Regions from separate parts of the Pseudoalteromonas sp. SWXJZ94C genome, predicted to be linked through region 1. Evidence: predicted binding sites of a transcription regulator. Region 1 holds the regulator's gene; each other region holds the start of a gene.
What was found. Region 1 encodes sigma-54, which starts transcription at its own class of promoters, with help from an activator protein. Its sites were predicted from a motif close to GTTGGCACGNNNNTNGNNT; they were not measured.

Region 1 (4,706 bases):
CAAACTTATTGCCTACCAAGAGCTAAAAAATAAGCTCAACTTAAGCGATGAAAAAATTGCCTATATAGGTGACGACGGTCCTGATATGCCAGTAATGGAATTAGTCGGTTTTGCAGTAGCTGTTAACGATGCGCATCCACTAATTAAGCGTTTATCGCACTACACTACACAAATGCCAGGCGGTTTTGGTGCTGTAAGAGAACTAACCGATTTACTAATGCTTGAAAACAACAAGCCATTAACTACTCAAGGTACAAGTTCATGAATGCAGCGCGCATAATACTAAGCGTTTTATTCATCAGCTGTATGGTTTGGCTTTGGTACCCTTATTTTACACAAACAAATATTGCAACGCAGGTAGAGCAAGAAGTTGTAGCTAAACCTGACTATATCGCCATAGAATTAAAGCAAACGGCGTATGATGAGAATGGTAAAATTAGCCATAAAGTAACTGCTGCAAAAATGGAGCTGTATCAACAGTTAGGCTTTACCTTTTTTGAAAAACCTATTTTCACTTTATATGACGAAAAGCAAACATGGCGCATCAATGCGGATGAAGCAACGTTGTATGAAGGTAAACAGTTAATTTTAGAGGGCAACGTAGTCGCTAAAAATCTAACTGACAACGCAATGATTGATAAGATCAATGCCGATAATATTCAAGTAGATATAAAGCAACTGACAATGCGCTCCGAACAGCCTGTCATTGTGACTGGACCTAACTTAAAAATCACCGGTAAAGGCCTTGAAGCCGATTTAAAAACTGAAGTGATAAAACTCATTAACCATACGCGAACCATATACTATGACCAATAAAATATTAAAATCACTTATTATTCCTACACTTATACTAGCCTTTAATAGTAATGCAGCAGAACAAAGTACACAACCTGCCGCTAATCAAATATCAATTAGTGCCGACAAACAAGAAGGCCAACTAAAAGCTAATGTAGGTATTTTTGAAAAAAATGTTGAAATTATTCATGGTAACCGTCGCATTACGGCTGACCGCCTCGAAGTGCATAAGCGTGACGAATTAGGTGACAATAAACAGTTATTAATTGCCACTGGCAGCCCTGCGTACTTTGAAGAAAAGCAAGATGACGGCACAATAATGAGCGCAAGTGCGAACGAAGTTCGTTACGATGTAGCTAAGCGTTTTTTAACACTTGTTGGCGATGCACAAGTATCGCAAGCTGGACAAAAAATTAACGCAAAAAGCATTACTTACGATATGCAGCAACAGCTTATTAGTGCTGAAAAAGACGAAAACTCTACCGATCGCGTTCATACTATTTTAGTGCCTATTGAAGCTACAAAAAGTAAAAAAAGCGATAAAGGTCAACCATGAGCACATTAAAAGCAGAGCTGTTAGCAAAAAGCTATAAAGGTCGTGAAGTTGTTAAAAATGTAGGTCTTGAGGTTAAGGCTGGCAGTATTGTTGGTTTACTTGGACCTAATGGTGCAGGTAAAACTACAACGTTTTATATGATTGTAGGACTTGTACCTAGCGACAAAGGTAAAATATCCATCGATGATAACGATATTACTCTTTTACCTATGCATAGTCGTGCTAGATTAGGGATAGGGTATTTACCACAAGAATCGTCAATATTTAGAAAACTGACTGTTTACCAAAACTTAATGGCTATTTTAGAAACGCGTAAATCGTTAAATAAACAAGCTCGAGAAGACACATTAAATAATCTATTGGATGAATTTAGCATTCAGCATATTCGTGATAGCCAAGGTATGGCTTTATCCGGTGGTGAACGTCGCCGTGTAGAAATAGCACGTGCACTTGCCGCCGATCCTAAGTTTATATTGCTAGATGAACCTTTTGCTGGTGTAGACCCAATTTCAGTATTAGATATTAAGAAAATAATAGAACATCTTAAAAACCGTGGGATTGGTGTATTAATTACCGATCATAACGTAAGAGAAACCCTTGATGTTTGTGAAAAAGCCTACATTGTTTCTCATGGGGAGCTAATTGCATCTGGCACTCCTGAACACGTATTAAACGATAAAACAGTACGCGATGTTTACTTAGGCGAGCAATTTAGGCTGTAACATTAACGCCATGTCTTTGAGCATCTGCTAGTATTAATTATAACAACATAAAAGGATTGTTAGAGATAAATGAGGCAATCATTACAGCTGCGCATGGGCCAGCAACTTACAATGACACCACAGCTGCAACAAGCAATTCGTTTGTTGCAACTCAGTACATTGGATCTCCAGCAAGAAATACAAGAAGCTCTTGATAGCAACCCGCTGCTAGAAGTTGAAGAAAACGACTACGCAGAAGATTCTGCTGGCAAAAATGAGCAAAAAGCTGATAACGATGACGTTACTGTTAGCGCATCTGCAGATGATGCTCCTAGCGAATACGAACAAGATAGTGGTGAAGCACTTGCTAAAGATACAGTAAGTGACGACATGGCTATGGATGTTAGCTGGGATGAGTACATGAGTGCTGCGCCTGCATCGTCATCAGGACCAATGCCTGAGGACGAGTCAATATACCAAGGTGCTTCAACCGAAACACTTCATGAGTACCTAATGTGGCAGTTACAATTAACGCCTTTTAGCCCTACTGATGAAGCTATTGCAATCGCTATTGTTGAAGCCGTAGATGATTCTGGTATTTTAACACTTAGCTGTGAAGAAATTTTAGAGAGCTTCAATCAAGAAAACGAAGATGATAACGAAGTCGAACTTGACGAAATTGAAGCCGTTTTAAAGCGTATCCAACTGTTTGATCCGGTCGGTATTGCTGCACGTAGTTTACAAGAGTGCTTGTGTATTCAGCTTAACCAGTTTGATAAAGAAACACCTTACATTAATGAAACAAAAATGATCTTAACCGAGCATATTGATTTATTAGCTGCTCGTGACTATCGTACATTAATGAAAAAAACTAAGCTCAAAGAAGAAGAGCTTAAAGAAGTAATGACACTAATACATACTCTCAGCCCTAAACCCGCTGATACGATTGTTAGAGAAGAGTCTGAGTATGTTATTCCTGATGTGTCGGTTAAAAAAATTAAAGGTCGCTGGGTTGTAGAATTAAACCCAGATAGCATGCCTAAAATAAGAGTAAACAGCCAATATGCTGCAATGTCTCGTACCGTTAAATCTAGTGGTGATAGCCAATTTATTCGCTCACACTTACAAGAAGCAAAATGGTTTATTAAAAGCCTAGAAAGCAGAAACGACACATTGTTAAAAGTAACAAATTGTATTGTTAAGCAACAACAAGGCTTTTTTGAACACGGTCCAGAAGCCATGAAACCAATGGTTTTAAATGATGTTGCTGAAATGGTAGAAATGCACGAGTCGACTATTTCTCGCGTAACAACCCAAAAGTATATGCACACGCCACGTGGAATATTTGAGTTAAAATACTTTTTCTCAAGCCATGTAAGCACCGAAAATGGTGGCGAATGTTCATCTACGGCAATACGCGCTCTGATTAGAAAATTAATCGCAGCAGAAAACTCAGCAAAACCATTGAGTGATAGCAAGATAGCGGATATATTGGCTGAGCAGGGAATTAAAGTAGCTAGACGCACGATCGCAAAGTACCGCGAATCTCTGGCTATTCCACCGTCAAATCAGCGAAAAAGTCTGATTTAAGACGCAAAAACAAAGAGGGTAACGCTTATGCAACTAAACTTAACTGGTCGTCACGTAGAAGTAACCGATTCACTAAAAGACTATGTAAACACTAAATTTGCGAAGCTAGAAAGGCACTCTGATCATATTAATAATGTTCATGTCATTCTCGATGTAGAAAAATTAAACCAAAAAGCAGAAGCAACAATTCATGTCAGTGGTGCAGAATTATTTGCCTCTACTGAACATCAAGATATGTATGCCGCCATTGACTCGTTGATTGACAAGCTCGATCGACAAGTTATCAAACACAAAGAGAAGCTTGCTCGACACTAATATTATGAAATTAAGTTCACTTATATGTCAGGACTGCAGCAAAGCTGCGGTCCTTTTTAATAGTAAAAAAAGAATTTTAGAGTTTATTAGCGAACTTGCTCACAACAAGCTTCCTTACTTATCTCAACAAGATATTCTTAGTGCTTTACTAAGCAGAGAAAAACTAGGTAGTACAGGCATTGGTAAAGGTATTGCAATCCCTCACGGACGAATGAGTGGCGTAGAAGAACCTTTAGCTTTAGTACTTGTTAGCGAAACACCTATTAACTTTGATGCGATAGATAACCGCCCTGTAGATATTTTTGTTGCACTCATCGTACCAGATGGTGATAACCAACAGCACTTAAAGACTCTAGCAACCATTGCTGATAAACTAAACGACAAAGAATTTTGTAAGCAGTTACGCTGTGCAAAATCAGATACAGAGCTATACCAAGTTATTGTTGATCAATCATAATTAATAAAAAAGGTGTTAAATGGAATTAATTATCATAAGTGGCCGATCAGGTTCTGGAAAATCGGTAGCTTTACGCGTAGTTGAAGACTTAGGTTATTATTGCGTAGATAATATTCCACTAAACCTGCTGCCTTCTCTAGTGCGAAGTGTCTCTGACAACTACGACAAAATAGCAGTGAGTATTGATGTTCGAAACTTGCCAAAAGAACAAGAACAGTTCAATGATATTTTTGAGTATTTACCTGGTTTTGCTAAACCAACGCTGTTTTATTTAGACAGCGAAGATCAAGTA
Region 2 (4,706 bases), on a different contig from region 1:
CAACCGATCAAAAATACCTTAACTGATCGGTGTTAGCTTTTAAAAGCGGCTTTTCATTTAATTCTTAATACTATTTTCGTTTAGTCGGTTTAACACGTTGATTGTGTTTTTTAACTGCTTTACGAATCTGATTAATTTTAGCACGTTTATCTTTGCGCTTTTCAGGCATAACAGAAAGCTTAGTTTGTGTTTCACGACCTAATTTAACTGTTTTACGTAAATAGTTAACGGTTTCTAAATCGTATTCTACCCATCCGCCTTGTGGCACGCGCTTATCTAATTCTAATTTGCCATAACGGATACGAATAAGACGAGATACTTCAACATCTTGTGATTGCCACAAACGACGTACTTCACGGTTACGTCCCTCGTTTAAAGTTACATTATACCAACGGTTTATACCTTCTCCGCCCATTGGATTAACGCTCATAAACTTAGCAGGACCATCTTCTAACTCAACACCACGGGTTAAGTTTTTAATCGTTTCGGCAGTCACTTCACCAAATACACGTGCAGAATATTCACGCTCTACTTCGTAACTTGGATGCATTAAACGATTTGCTAATTCACCATCGTTGGTAAAAAGCATTAAACCCGATGTATTAACGTCTAGTCGACCAACAGCAATCCAACGCTCGCCATCAATACGAGGAAGTCGGTCAAATACAGTACGTCGCCCTTCAGGGTCTTTACGGGTACTTAACTCACCTTCTGGTTTGTTATACATAATTACACGACAGATTCTGTCTGCTTTTTCTTCAATTTTTACAGTGTGTCCGTCAACACGAATTAAATCAGTTTCCTCAACACGGTCACCTAGCTTTGCCACTTTACCATTTACACTAACGCGGTTTGCATCAATGTATTTTTCCATTTCACGGCGTGAGCCTACGCCAGCACGGGCTAGGACTTTTTGTAACTTTTCACCTTGTATAATACTCATTCGGATGGTTCTCTCACAGAAGGATCACTTAATAACTGGTTTATTTTACTCTGCTGTTGCTCTGGCAAGGCAGGTAAGTTATCTAAACCCATTATCGAAAAATAATCTAAAAATTGCTTAGTAGTTGCATATAAAGCCGGTTTACCCGGAACCTCTTTATGCCCTACCACTTTAACCCACTCTCTTTCGAGTAAGGTTTTAATAATATTTGAGCCGGTTGTTACACCTCTTACTTGCTCAATTTCGCCACGTGTAATCGGTTGTTTATATGCAATAAGCGATAACGTTTCAAGTAATGCGCGCGAATACTTAGGCGCACGTTCTTGCCAAAGGTTATTTAACCATGGGCTTAAACTACTACATGCTTGAAAACGATAGCCACTGCCAACTTCAACTAAGCGAATACCACGGGTTTGAAAATGTACTTGTATTGTTTCAATGGCATCGTTAATTCGCGCCATCGTAATAGCCAAATCAGCTAAAACAGTGTCTTTAAGGTGACGTTTACTGACAGGTTTATCTGCAACAAAAATCGCCGCTTCAATGATTTCAATTAATTGCTCATCACTAATTCGCCGACCCGCCATACACACTCTAAACAAATAAAAATACACAGCCATCTATTATGCCAGAACAACACTAAACTAGGAAAATATATCTATCAATTTACCTAATTTAAAACACAAAAAAGCCAGTGAGTGTCACTGGCTTCTAACTTACTCTTTAAAACAACAAATATTAACTGTGTTTAATCGCTTCTAATGCGTCATCTTCAGCTACTGCGTTACCGTATTTTTTAATGTAACCCATAAACTCGCTCTTGCTGATGCGCTTATCTTGGTTTTTATCCATATAACCAAAATGATTTGAAATATCATCATCATTGCCTTCAACTACAGAGATATAGCCATTACTGTCGTTATCTAAGCTTGAAAAGCTGCTTTCAATTTTATCAAATTTAGCAATTTCTGCTTTAAAAGCCGATTCGCTAACCTCAGAATCAGTTGCTACTTTTCCAGTATTAAGCTTCATGTAAGCATTAAATTCTTTGCGGCTTATTTCGTTATCCATGTTGGTGTCAATATTTGAAAAATGACCCCAAATGCTATCGTCATCGGCTTCAACTTTAGAAATAAAACCATCGCTATCGTTATCTAAACTTGCAAAGTCGCTGTCTATTTTCTCAAGACCTTGATTAGATGAACAAGCTGCTAAGCTTAAAGACGCTAAAATAGTGGCTGCTAATGTTAACTTTTTCATAAGACGTATCCTTCGTAATTAATTAAATGTCACTCTATTTAATACAAGTCTGATGCCAATTTAAAATTGGTCAATAAAATCAGTTGGATAGCATTAGTAAGGTTATTTATCAAACAAACTCATATACTTACATAATGAAAGGTTTGCAGAATGTCTGTAATTTTTGCAAAAAAATACCCAGTACATAAATATATACTGAGTATTGTTTTTATTTAATGATGCTAATTAACTTAAAATCTGATTAATAAATTAATTGGAGCATTTATTAGATAGCAGCGTTATGGTAGCGCTTAACAAAGTCGGTTACCTTTTGACCATTACATTTTAATGAGTCTAAGTTGCCTATTTTTTGACGAACTGGCGCTAGACCTTGCTTTAAAGCAGTCATACATAATTGTGTTTCTTGTTGAGCATCTTTTGCAAACACTTCAACCTTAGTCGTTGTTACTTTATTAAAAGTTTCTTTTTTAGCGATATCACGAATATCTTCACCGTTACACAAAATGCTTTGTGAAAAGCGTGATAAATACACACCATGAAGAGCAGCTTCTTTACGAGCAGCAGTAAAACCTTCATTTGCGCTCAATACGCATAACTTAGATTCAATTTTATTGTCTTCGCTAAAGTAAGTATTGCTTTGTGCAGAAACAGTCGTTGATGCTAAAAGTGCAGCGGCTAAAATTAGTTGTGTTTTCATGAGAGATCCTATTTGAACGAGCTAACTAAGTAATTTCGCGCATTATATAGCCAACAATTAACATTTCAACTGAATTTTTTATTTATTTAAAATATTAATACTGCATTAACAATGTTTGATCTTTAAACACCATTTGATCAACATTTACGCAGCTATTTCCTCATTTCAGCCATGTTATGTAGGTGTATTTACTGATACAATTTATCTTATTAAATAGAACTAATTTAAAGGTAAATTCTATGAAAGTGATTTCTTTCAATATCAATGGTCTGCGTGCTCGTCTTCATCAATTACAAGCTATTATCGATAAACATCAACCAGACGTTATTGGGTTGCAAGAAATTAAAGTTCATGACGAAGCGTTTCCACTAGAAGATGTTCAAAAAATGGGATATCACGTTTATTTTCATGGGCAAAAAGCGCATTACGGTGTAGCTATGTTATGCAAAAATGAACCTAAATCGGTCTTAAAAGGCTTTGCAACCGATACAGATGAATCACAAAAACGTATGATCAGTGTCACTGTAGAGCAAGAAAATGGTCGTGATTTAACCGTAATGAATGGTTATTTCCCGCAGGGCGACAATATAAATCACGAAACTAAGTTCCCCTATAAACGCCAATTCTATAAAGACTTAATGACACACCTTGAAACCAACCATACGCCAGAGCAAGACGTCATTGTTATGGGCGATATCAACATATCACCTACTGATTTAGATATTGGTATAGGCGATGTAAATGCTAAACGTTGGTTAAAAACAGGTAAATGCTCTTTCCAACCAGTAGAACGTGAATGGCTAGCTACACTGCTTAATTGGGGCTTTAAAGATACCTTTAGAGAACAAAATCCAAATACAGACGATCAATACTCTTGGTTTGACTATCGCTCAAAAGGTTTTGTAGATAACCGTGGTCTTAGAATAGATGTAGTGCTTGCGACTAACGAATTAGCTGCGCGCTGTATTGATACCGGAATTGATTACGAATTACGTGGTATTGAAAAGCCTTCAGACCACGCGCCTATTTGGTCAACATTTAAAAATAATTAATATGTTGAGCTTACAAGTACAAGGACTGCTTTGGGCTGTTGTTGCTATAGCTAGTTTACTCAGCTTTGATAAGGCTACCTATAAAGCACTTTATAGTACACCTGTTCGCCAAACAGGTGTACTTGCGTGCGCGCTCGTGTTTGCCATTTTATGGCGAATAAAAGCAGGCATACTAACAGGGCTAGATTTACATATTTTAGGCGTAACCGCAGCCACATTAATACTAGGCTGGCGCCTAACTATTTTAAGTAGTTTACTTGCCACTGCCCTATTAGCTAGTTTTGGGCAAATTGAGCCCGAATTACTGCCAGTGCAAATACTTATTGGTGCATTTATACCTATAGCATTGAGCTATTTAGCTTTTATTGTTAGCTATCATTATTTACCACGCCACTTTTTTGTTTATATTTTTGTTTGTGCTTTTATAACAGCAGGATTCATAGCATGTATTAAAATTGCTTTAGGTGCGTTATTTTACCTTTCTATTGGTCAATATAATTGGCAAGAACTTACAGATAACTACGTTTATTTAAGTGCAATAATCTGGTTTCCGGAAGCGATGTTAAATGGAATGGCTATTACTATAATGATCACTTATCGCCCGCATTGGGTAAAAACTTTTTACGATAAGGACTACCTAGACTCATGAGCCTTGAATATCGCTGCCCTCTGTGTAGCAACCCTCTTATAAGAACAAGTAACACACTTAGCTGTGAAAACAGACATAGTTTTGACTTTGCAAAAGAAGGGTATG
Region 3 (4,706 bases), on a different contig from region 1:
ACAACTCCGCTTGGTGGTGGCTTTCGCTCACTTAATGTTGCGCTTAGACAAGAAATGGATTTGTTTGTAAATATGCGCACCATTAAAGGCTTTAGTGCGCTTCCTTCTCCTTTAAAAAATCCTTTTTTAACTAACATAACGGTGCTTCGCGATAGTAGCGAAGATGTTTATTCAGGTATTGAATGGCAAGCGGGCAGCATTGAAAGTGAAAAAATGCTCGACTTTTTATGTGAAGAAATGGGTGTAACGCGCTTGAGATTTACACAAGAGTGCGGCATTGGCATTAAAAACATTTCAAAAGAAGGTTCTGAGCGATTAGTACGTTATGCAATAAACTACGCACTTAAAAATAACAGCGATTCACTGACTATTGTGCACAAAGGAAATGTACTTAAATTTACCGATGGTGCATTTAAACGTTGGGGGTTCGCACTTGCTAAAAAAGAATTTAAAGCTATAAATCATCAAAATGGTCGTTGGCTACTAATAGAGCGATCAGATCAAGAACCATTAATTATTAAAGAAGTAATAGCCGATAACATGCTTCAGCAATGTTTAATGCATCCAGAACAGTTTGATGTAGTAGCCACTACTAATCAAAATGGCGACTTTTTAGCTGATATGCTTAGCGCGCAAGTGGGTGGAGTTGGCATAATGCCCGCTGCAAATTTAAATAACGAAGTGGCATTTTTTGAACCAACACATGGCACGTTTGAACGTATAGCGGGACAAAATAAAGCCAATCCGAGCAGCAGTATTTTAAGTGCAGTGTTAATGCTTAAATTTATGAAGTGGGATAAAGCCGCAATATTGATTGAAAACGCATTAGAAAAAACCTTCGCAAGTTCCCAAGTAACTTTTGATTTAGCACCTAATAAAGATGATTCTAATAATTCAATATCTAATAACTCGATAACCCTAAGTTGCACAGACTTTGCACAAAAGGTTATCGAGCATTTTTAAACACCCCCATTTTTAAGCTGCTGATGCATTAGCAATCTGCACTGTGTGCATACAAGGGCGATTAGTTAATTGTGCAGCGCGATGATAAATGGCATGTGCATTTGGCTCATCACAGTGTGTACCGCTTAGTGTATCCATTAATGCTACAACAATAATGGCAGGTACTTGGCAGCAGTATTCATCAAGCACGGCTTCTGTTGTTTGTGCGTTCATATGGCAATGTGGATGATTTTTTTGTTGATACGCATTTAATAGCGTGTCTACTTCAAGAGTATCACTTGGTTGATGCTTATTTTTACGACAAGTACACCCAAATTCATCAACTAACGTAGCTAAAGCTTGGTAAATCTCAGTCGTTTTTAAAGTCGCTTTAGTACATAACTGCTCTTTAATGAATTGATGTAAATTAGCATCAATGAATAATCCGTCTTGGTGTGTGAAGATAGCGGTAGTTGGCATAATAATTACTCTTAGTTTGTTGGCTTAACTTCACTCTAGCGCTAAGTGTATTATTAATGAAATTGTTGTTTTCAATAACTGATATTGATTTTATCAATACTGTAGCTGGATGCTTCTTTTTAAGGTTGTTATTTATAATGTTTAATTACTTTATTTGGTGCAAAACGGCTTTTAATGCACAAAAATAGCGCGTAAATATCATTTTTAAAATTACATTAAATCAACTAACTACTTGTTTTTAAATAGCTATAATTTAATTTTTTGTAATGGCACCAACTTTGCAAATTAACATACAGTAAGGTTTCTCCCCTTGCTAAGACCAATATGATTCCAGACGAAGACGTCTACACATTTACTTTAAAAAAGTAAGGTGTAGGCGTTTTTTTTTGCTTGCAATATATTGCTGCAAATGGAAATTAAAATAGCACTACCAAAATAAAGGTAAAAAAATGGCTTATTTAATCCCTACCGAATTTGTAACTAAAATGGTGGACTCTGGTGAGTCTAAAATTTATATGTCAACGCGCGATACGTTAATTCGTGCATTTATGGCTGGCGCTATTTTAGCGTTAGCTGCAGTGTTTGCAATTACCGTTAGCATTGCCACTGGCTCACATTTAGTGGGCTCGATGTTGTTTCCCGTTGGTTTTATTATGTTGTACTTAATGGGTTTTGATTTACTGACGGGTGTATTTGTACTTACGCCACTAGCATGGCTTGCAAAGCGACCAGGCGTTACGTGGTCGCAAATATTACCGCATTGGGGCAAAGTGTTTTTGGGTAATTTTTTAGGGGCGCTAACGGTTGCTTTTATGATGTCGTTTATTTTTACTTATGGGTACAACATAGATGGCGGTGCAATTGCTAAAAAAGTTGCTGCAATAGGCGAGGCGCGTACTTTGGGCTATGCCGAATTTGGAACAGCAGGTTGGTTAACTATATTTATTAGAGGCATGTTATGCAACTGGATGGTGTCGCTTGGGGTTGTTGGCGCAATGATTTCAACAAATGTAAGCGGTAAAGTAATTGCCATGTGGATGCCGGTTATGTTGTTCTTTTTTATGGGCTTTGAGCACTCAGTAGTGAATATGTTTTTATTCCCGTTTGCGCTTATTATGGGCGGTGAATTTTCGGTAATGGATTACTTAATTTGGAACGAAATTCCAACCGTATTAGGTAACTTAGTCGGTGGCTTGGCGTTTACTGGTTTAACGTTATACACCACGCACTACAAAACAGCGCCAAAGCGTCATATTCAAACGCAGCATACGAGTTAATAACCGATGACTGCCTTAACACTCAATACTGGGTATTTTACAACACAAGGTTGTAAAAGTATAAATCAAGACTTTGTTTTGTCCCGAGTGCCAATATTAGATGAGCTTAACCTTAAAGGTGCCGTGTTTGCTATTAGCGACGGGGTAGGTAGCAGTTTAGTTAGCCAAGTAGCGAGTGAAAGTGCGGTTAAGCGCTTTATTAACGATTATTATTGTACATCACCAGCATGGTCCGTTGAGCATGCTGGTGGTCAAGTATTTAAAAGTGTAAATGCCCATTTATATTGTAAAAATCAGCACAGCCCTTATAAGTACAATCTTGAAAAAGGTTATGTATGTACTTTTTCAGCGCTTATTTTGCAAAACCAATGCGCTCATATTTTTCATGTGGGTGATTCACGTATTTATCGCCTTCGTAATAACCAACTTACATTGTTAACAACTGATCATAATATACAAGCCAATGGTCAAACGGTATTAAGCCAAGCGCTCGGAATAACGCCACATTTTAAGTTCGACTACCTTTGTGAGCCATTAATCGTTGGTGATGTGTTTTTATTGATGACCGACGGCATATTTAACTTTTTGACTGAAGAGCGTATTTTAGCGTTATTAAACTATCAAAAAAATGACTTAAACACGCAAGCTAAAATAGTTGTCGATGAAGCAGTTAATGCTGGTAGTAACGACAACCTAACCATGCAGGTTATTGTAATAAATCAGCTCGCGAAAGCACAAATAAATAAACTGGATGAATTAAGTATTCCACCTATTTTAAAAGAAGGTGATTTATTTGAAAGCAATAAACTTGGCTCTATTCAAGAAGGCGTTTATGGATCTCAAGGGTATAAAATAAGGCGTGTTATTCATTCATCGAATCGAAGCCACGTTTATTTAGCGCTCGACTTAAAAACTGCCGACTTTGTCATAATTAAAGCGCCGTCAGTAGAGCTAACAAATAACGCCGCACAGTTAAATAGGTTATTAACTGAGGAGTGGGTGCTTAACAAAGTAAATCATAAAGTAAACAATCAGCACATAGTTAAAGCAGTGCCACCGCATAGTGCGCGTAATTTTTATTATACAGTTACCGAATATATAGAAGGGCAGACTTTAGCCCAGTTTTTATTAGACAATCCAACTCCTAACCTTGAAAAAATACGCGATATTACAGAACAAATAGCGAAAGGATTAACAGCGCTACATAAAGTTGATATTTTACATCAAGACATTCGACCTGAAAATATTTTAATAGATAGTAGTGGCTTAGTGACTATTATCGATTTAGGTTCAGCCAAAATAATGGGCGTAACCGATGGCAATGGCGATGAAATACTTGGCACTGCAATGTACACGGCACCTGAATATTTGGTGGGATCGGGGGCGAGTGAGCGATCCGATTTATACTCACTCGCAGTGCTTACTTATTATATGTTAAGCGGGCGATATCCATATGGTACAAAAGCCGCCAAAGCGCATAACATAGCCGCGCAAAGTAAGTTAAGTTATATAAGCGTAATTGATACAAAACGCGATATACCCTTGTGGTTAGACGCTACGCTTAAAAAAGCATTGCAGCCAAACCCAGCTTATCGGTACCAGGTAATGTCGGAGTTTATTTACGATTTACGCCACCCTAATAACAGTTTGTTAGGCACTGGTAGCATTGCGTGGGCGGAGAAAAACCCAGTGGTATTTTGGCGTAGCTTATCGTTGTTATTAGCAATATCACTTGTTATAAGTTGGCTGGTTTTTATTTCAAAGTAATTAAACATAGCAATTTTAGACGTATTTATGATCACTGGGTAATAAGGCACTTATAGCATTAAAGCTTAATAAAATAGGGAATTGCTACCAAAATAGTGCCCACAATAAGCAACATAGATACGGTCGTCACAAAGTAAGGAAACACTAACAACGACAAGCCTATACACAATGGCACAACGGCTTTTTTCCTTCGTCCATAAGTTAGGTAGCCAATGCCTATGCCACCAAACAAAACACTCC

Region 2: a site for sigma-54 is predicted at 2,245-2,263, ahead of I6F65_RS01585 (EF-hand domain-containing protein). Genes of this name have one in related genera too.
Region 3: a site for sigma-54 is predicted at 1,688-1,706, ahead of I6F65_RS06150 (formate/nitrite transporter family protein). Genes of this name have one in related genera too.

Annotation. Positions count from the first base shown of each region.
Region 1 covers NZ_JADYXF010000045.1:11,147-15,852, reverse strand. The annotation lists gene kdsC (3-deoxy-manno-octulosonate-8-phosphatase KdsC) at 1-265, shown strand, start outside; gene lptC (LPS export ABC transporter periplasmic protein LptC) at 262-816, shown strand; gene lptA (lipopolysaccharide transport periplasmic protein LptA) at 806-1,351, shown strand; gene lptB (LPS export ABC transporter ATP-binding protein) at 1,348-2,073, shown strand; gene I6F65_RS17190 (RNA polymerase factor sigma-54) at 2,143-3,642, shown strand; gene hpf (ribosome hibernation promoting factor) at 3,670-3,957, shown strand; gene ptsN (PTS IIA-like nitrogen regulatory protein PtsN) at 3,962-4,414, shown strand; gene rapZ (RNase adapter RapZ) at 4,434-4,706, shown strand, end outside.
Region 2 covers NZ_JADYXF010000003.1:43-4,748, forward strand. The annotation lists gene rluB (23S rRNA pseudouridine(2605) synthase RluB) at 71-943, opposite strand; gene scpB (SMC-Scp complex subunit ScpB) at 940-1,530, opposite strand; gene I6F65_RS01585 (EF-hand domain-containing protein) at 1,682-2,203, opposite strand; gene I6F65_RS01590 (hypothetical protein) at 2,469-2,900, opposite strand; gene xthA (exodeoxyribonuclease III) at 3,140-3,952, shown strand; gene I6F65_RS01600 (energy-coupling factor ABC transporter permease) at 3,954-4,601, shown strand; gene I6F65_RS01605 (putative RNA methyltransferase) at 4,598-4,706, shown strand, end outside.
Region 3 covers NZ_JADYXF010000010.1:53,518-58,223, reverse strand. The annotation lists gene icd (NADP-dependent isocitrate dehydrogenase) at 1-963, shown strand, start outside; gene I6F65_RS06155 (hypothetical protein) at 976-1,422, opposite strand; gene I6F65_RS06150 (formate/nitrite transporter family protein) at 1,872-2,699, shown strand; gene I6F65_RS06145 (protein kinase) at 2,706-4,466, shown strand; gene I6F65_RS06140 (hypothetical protein) at 4,525-4,706, opposite strand, start outside.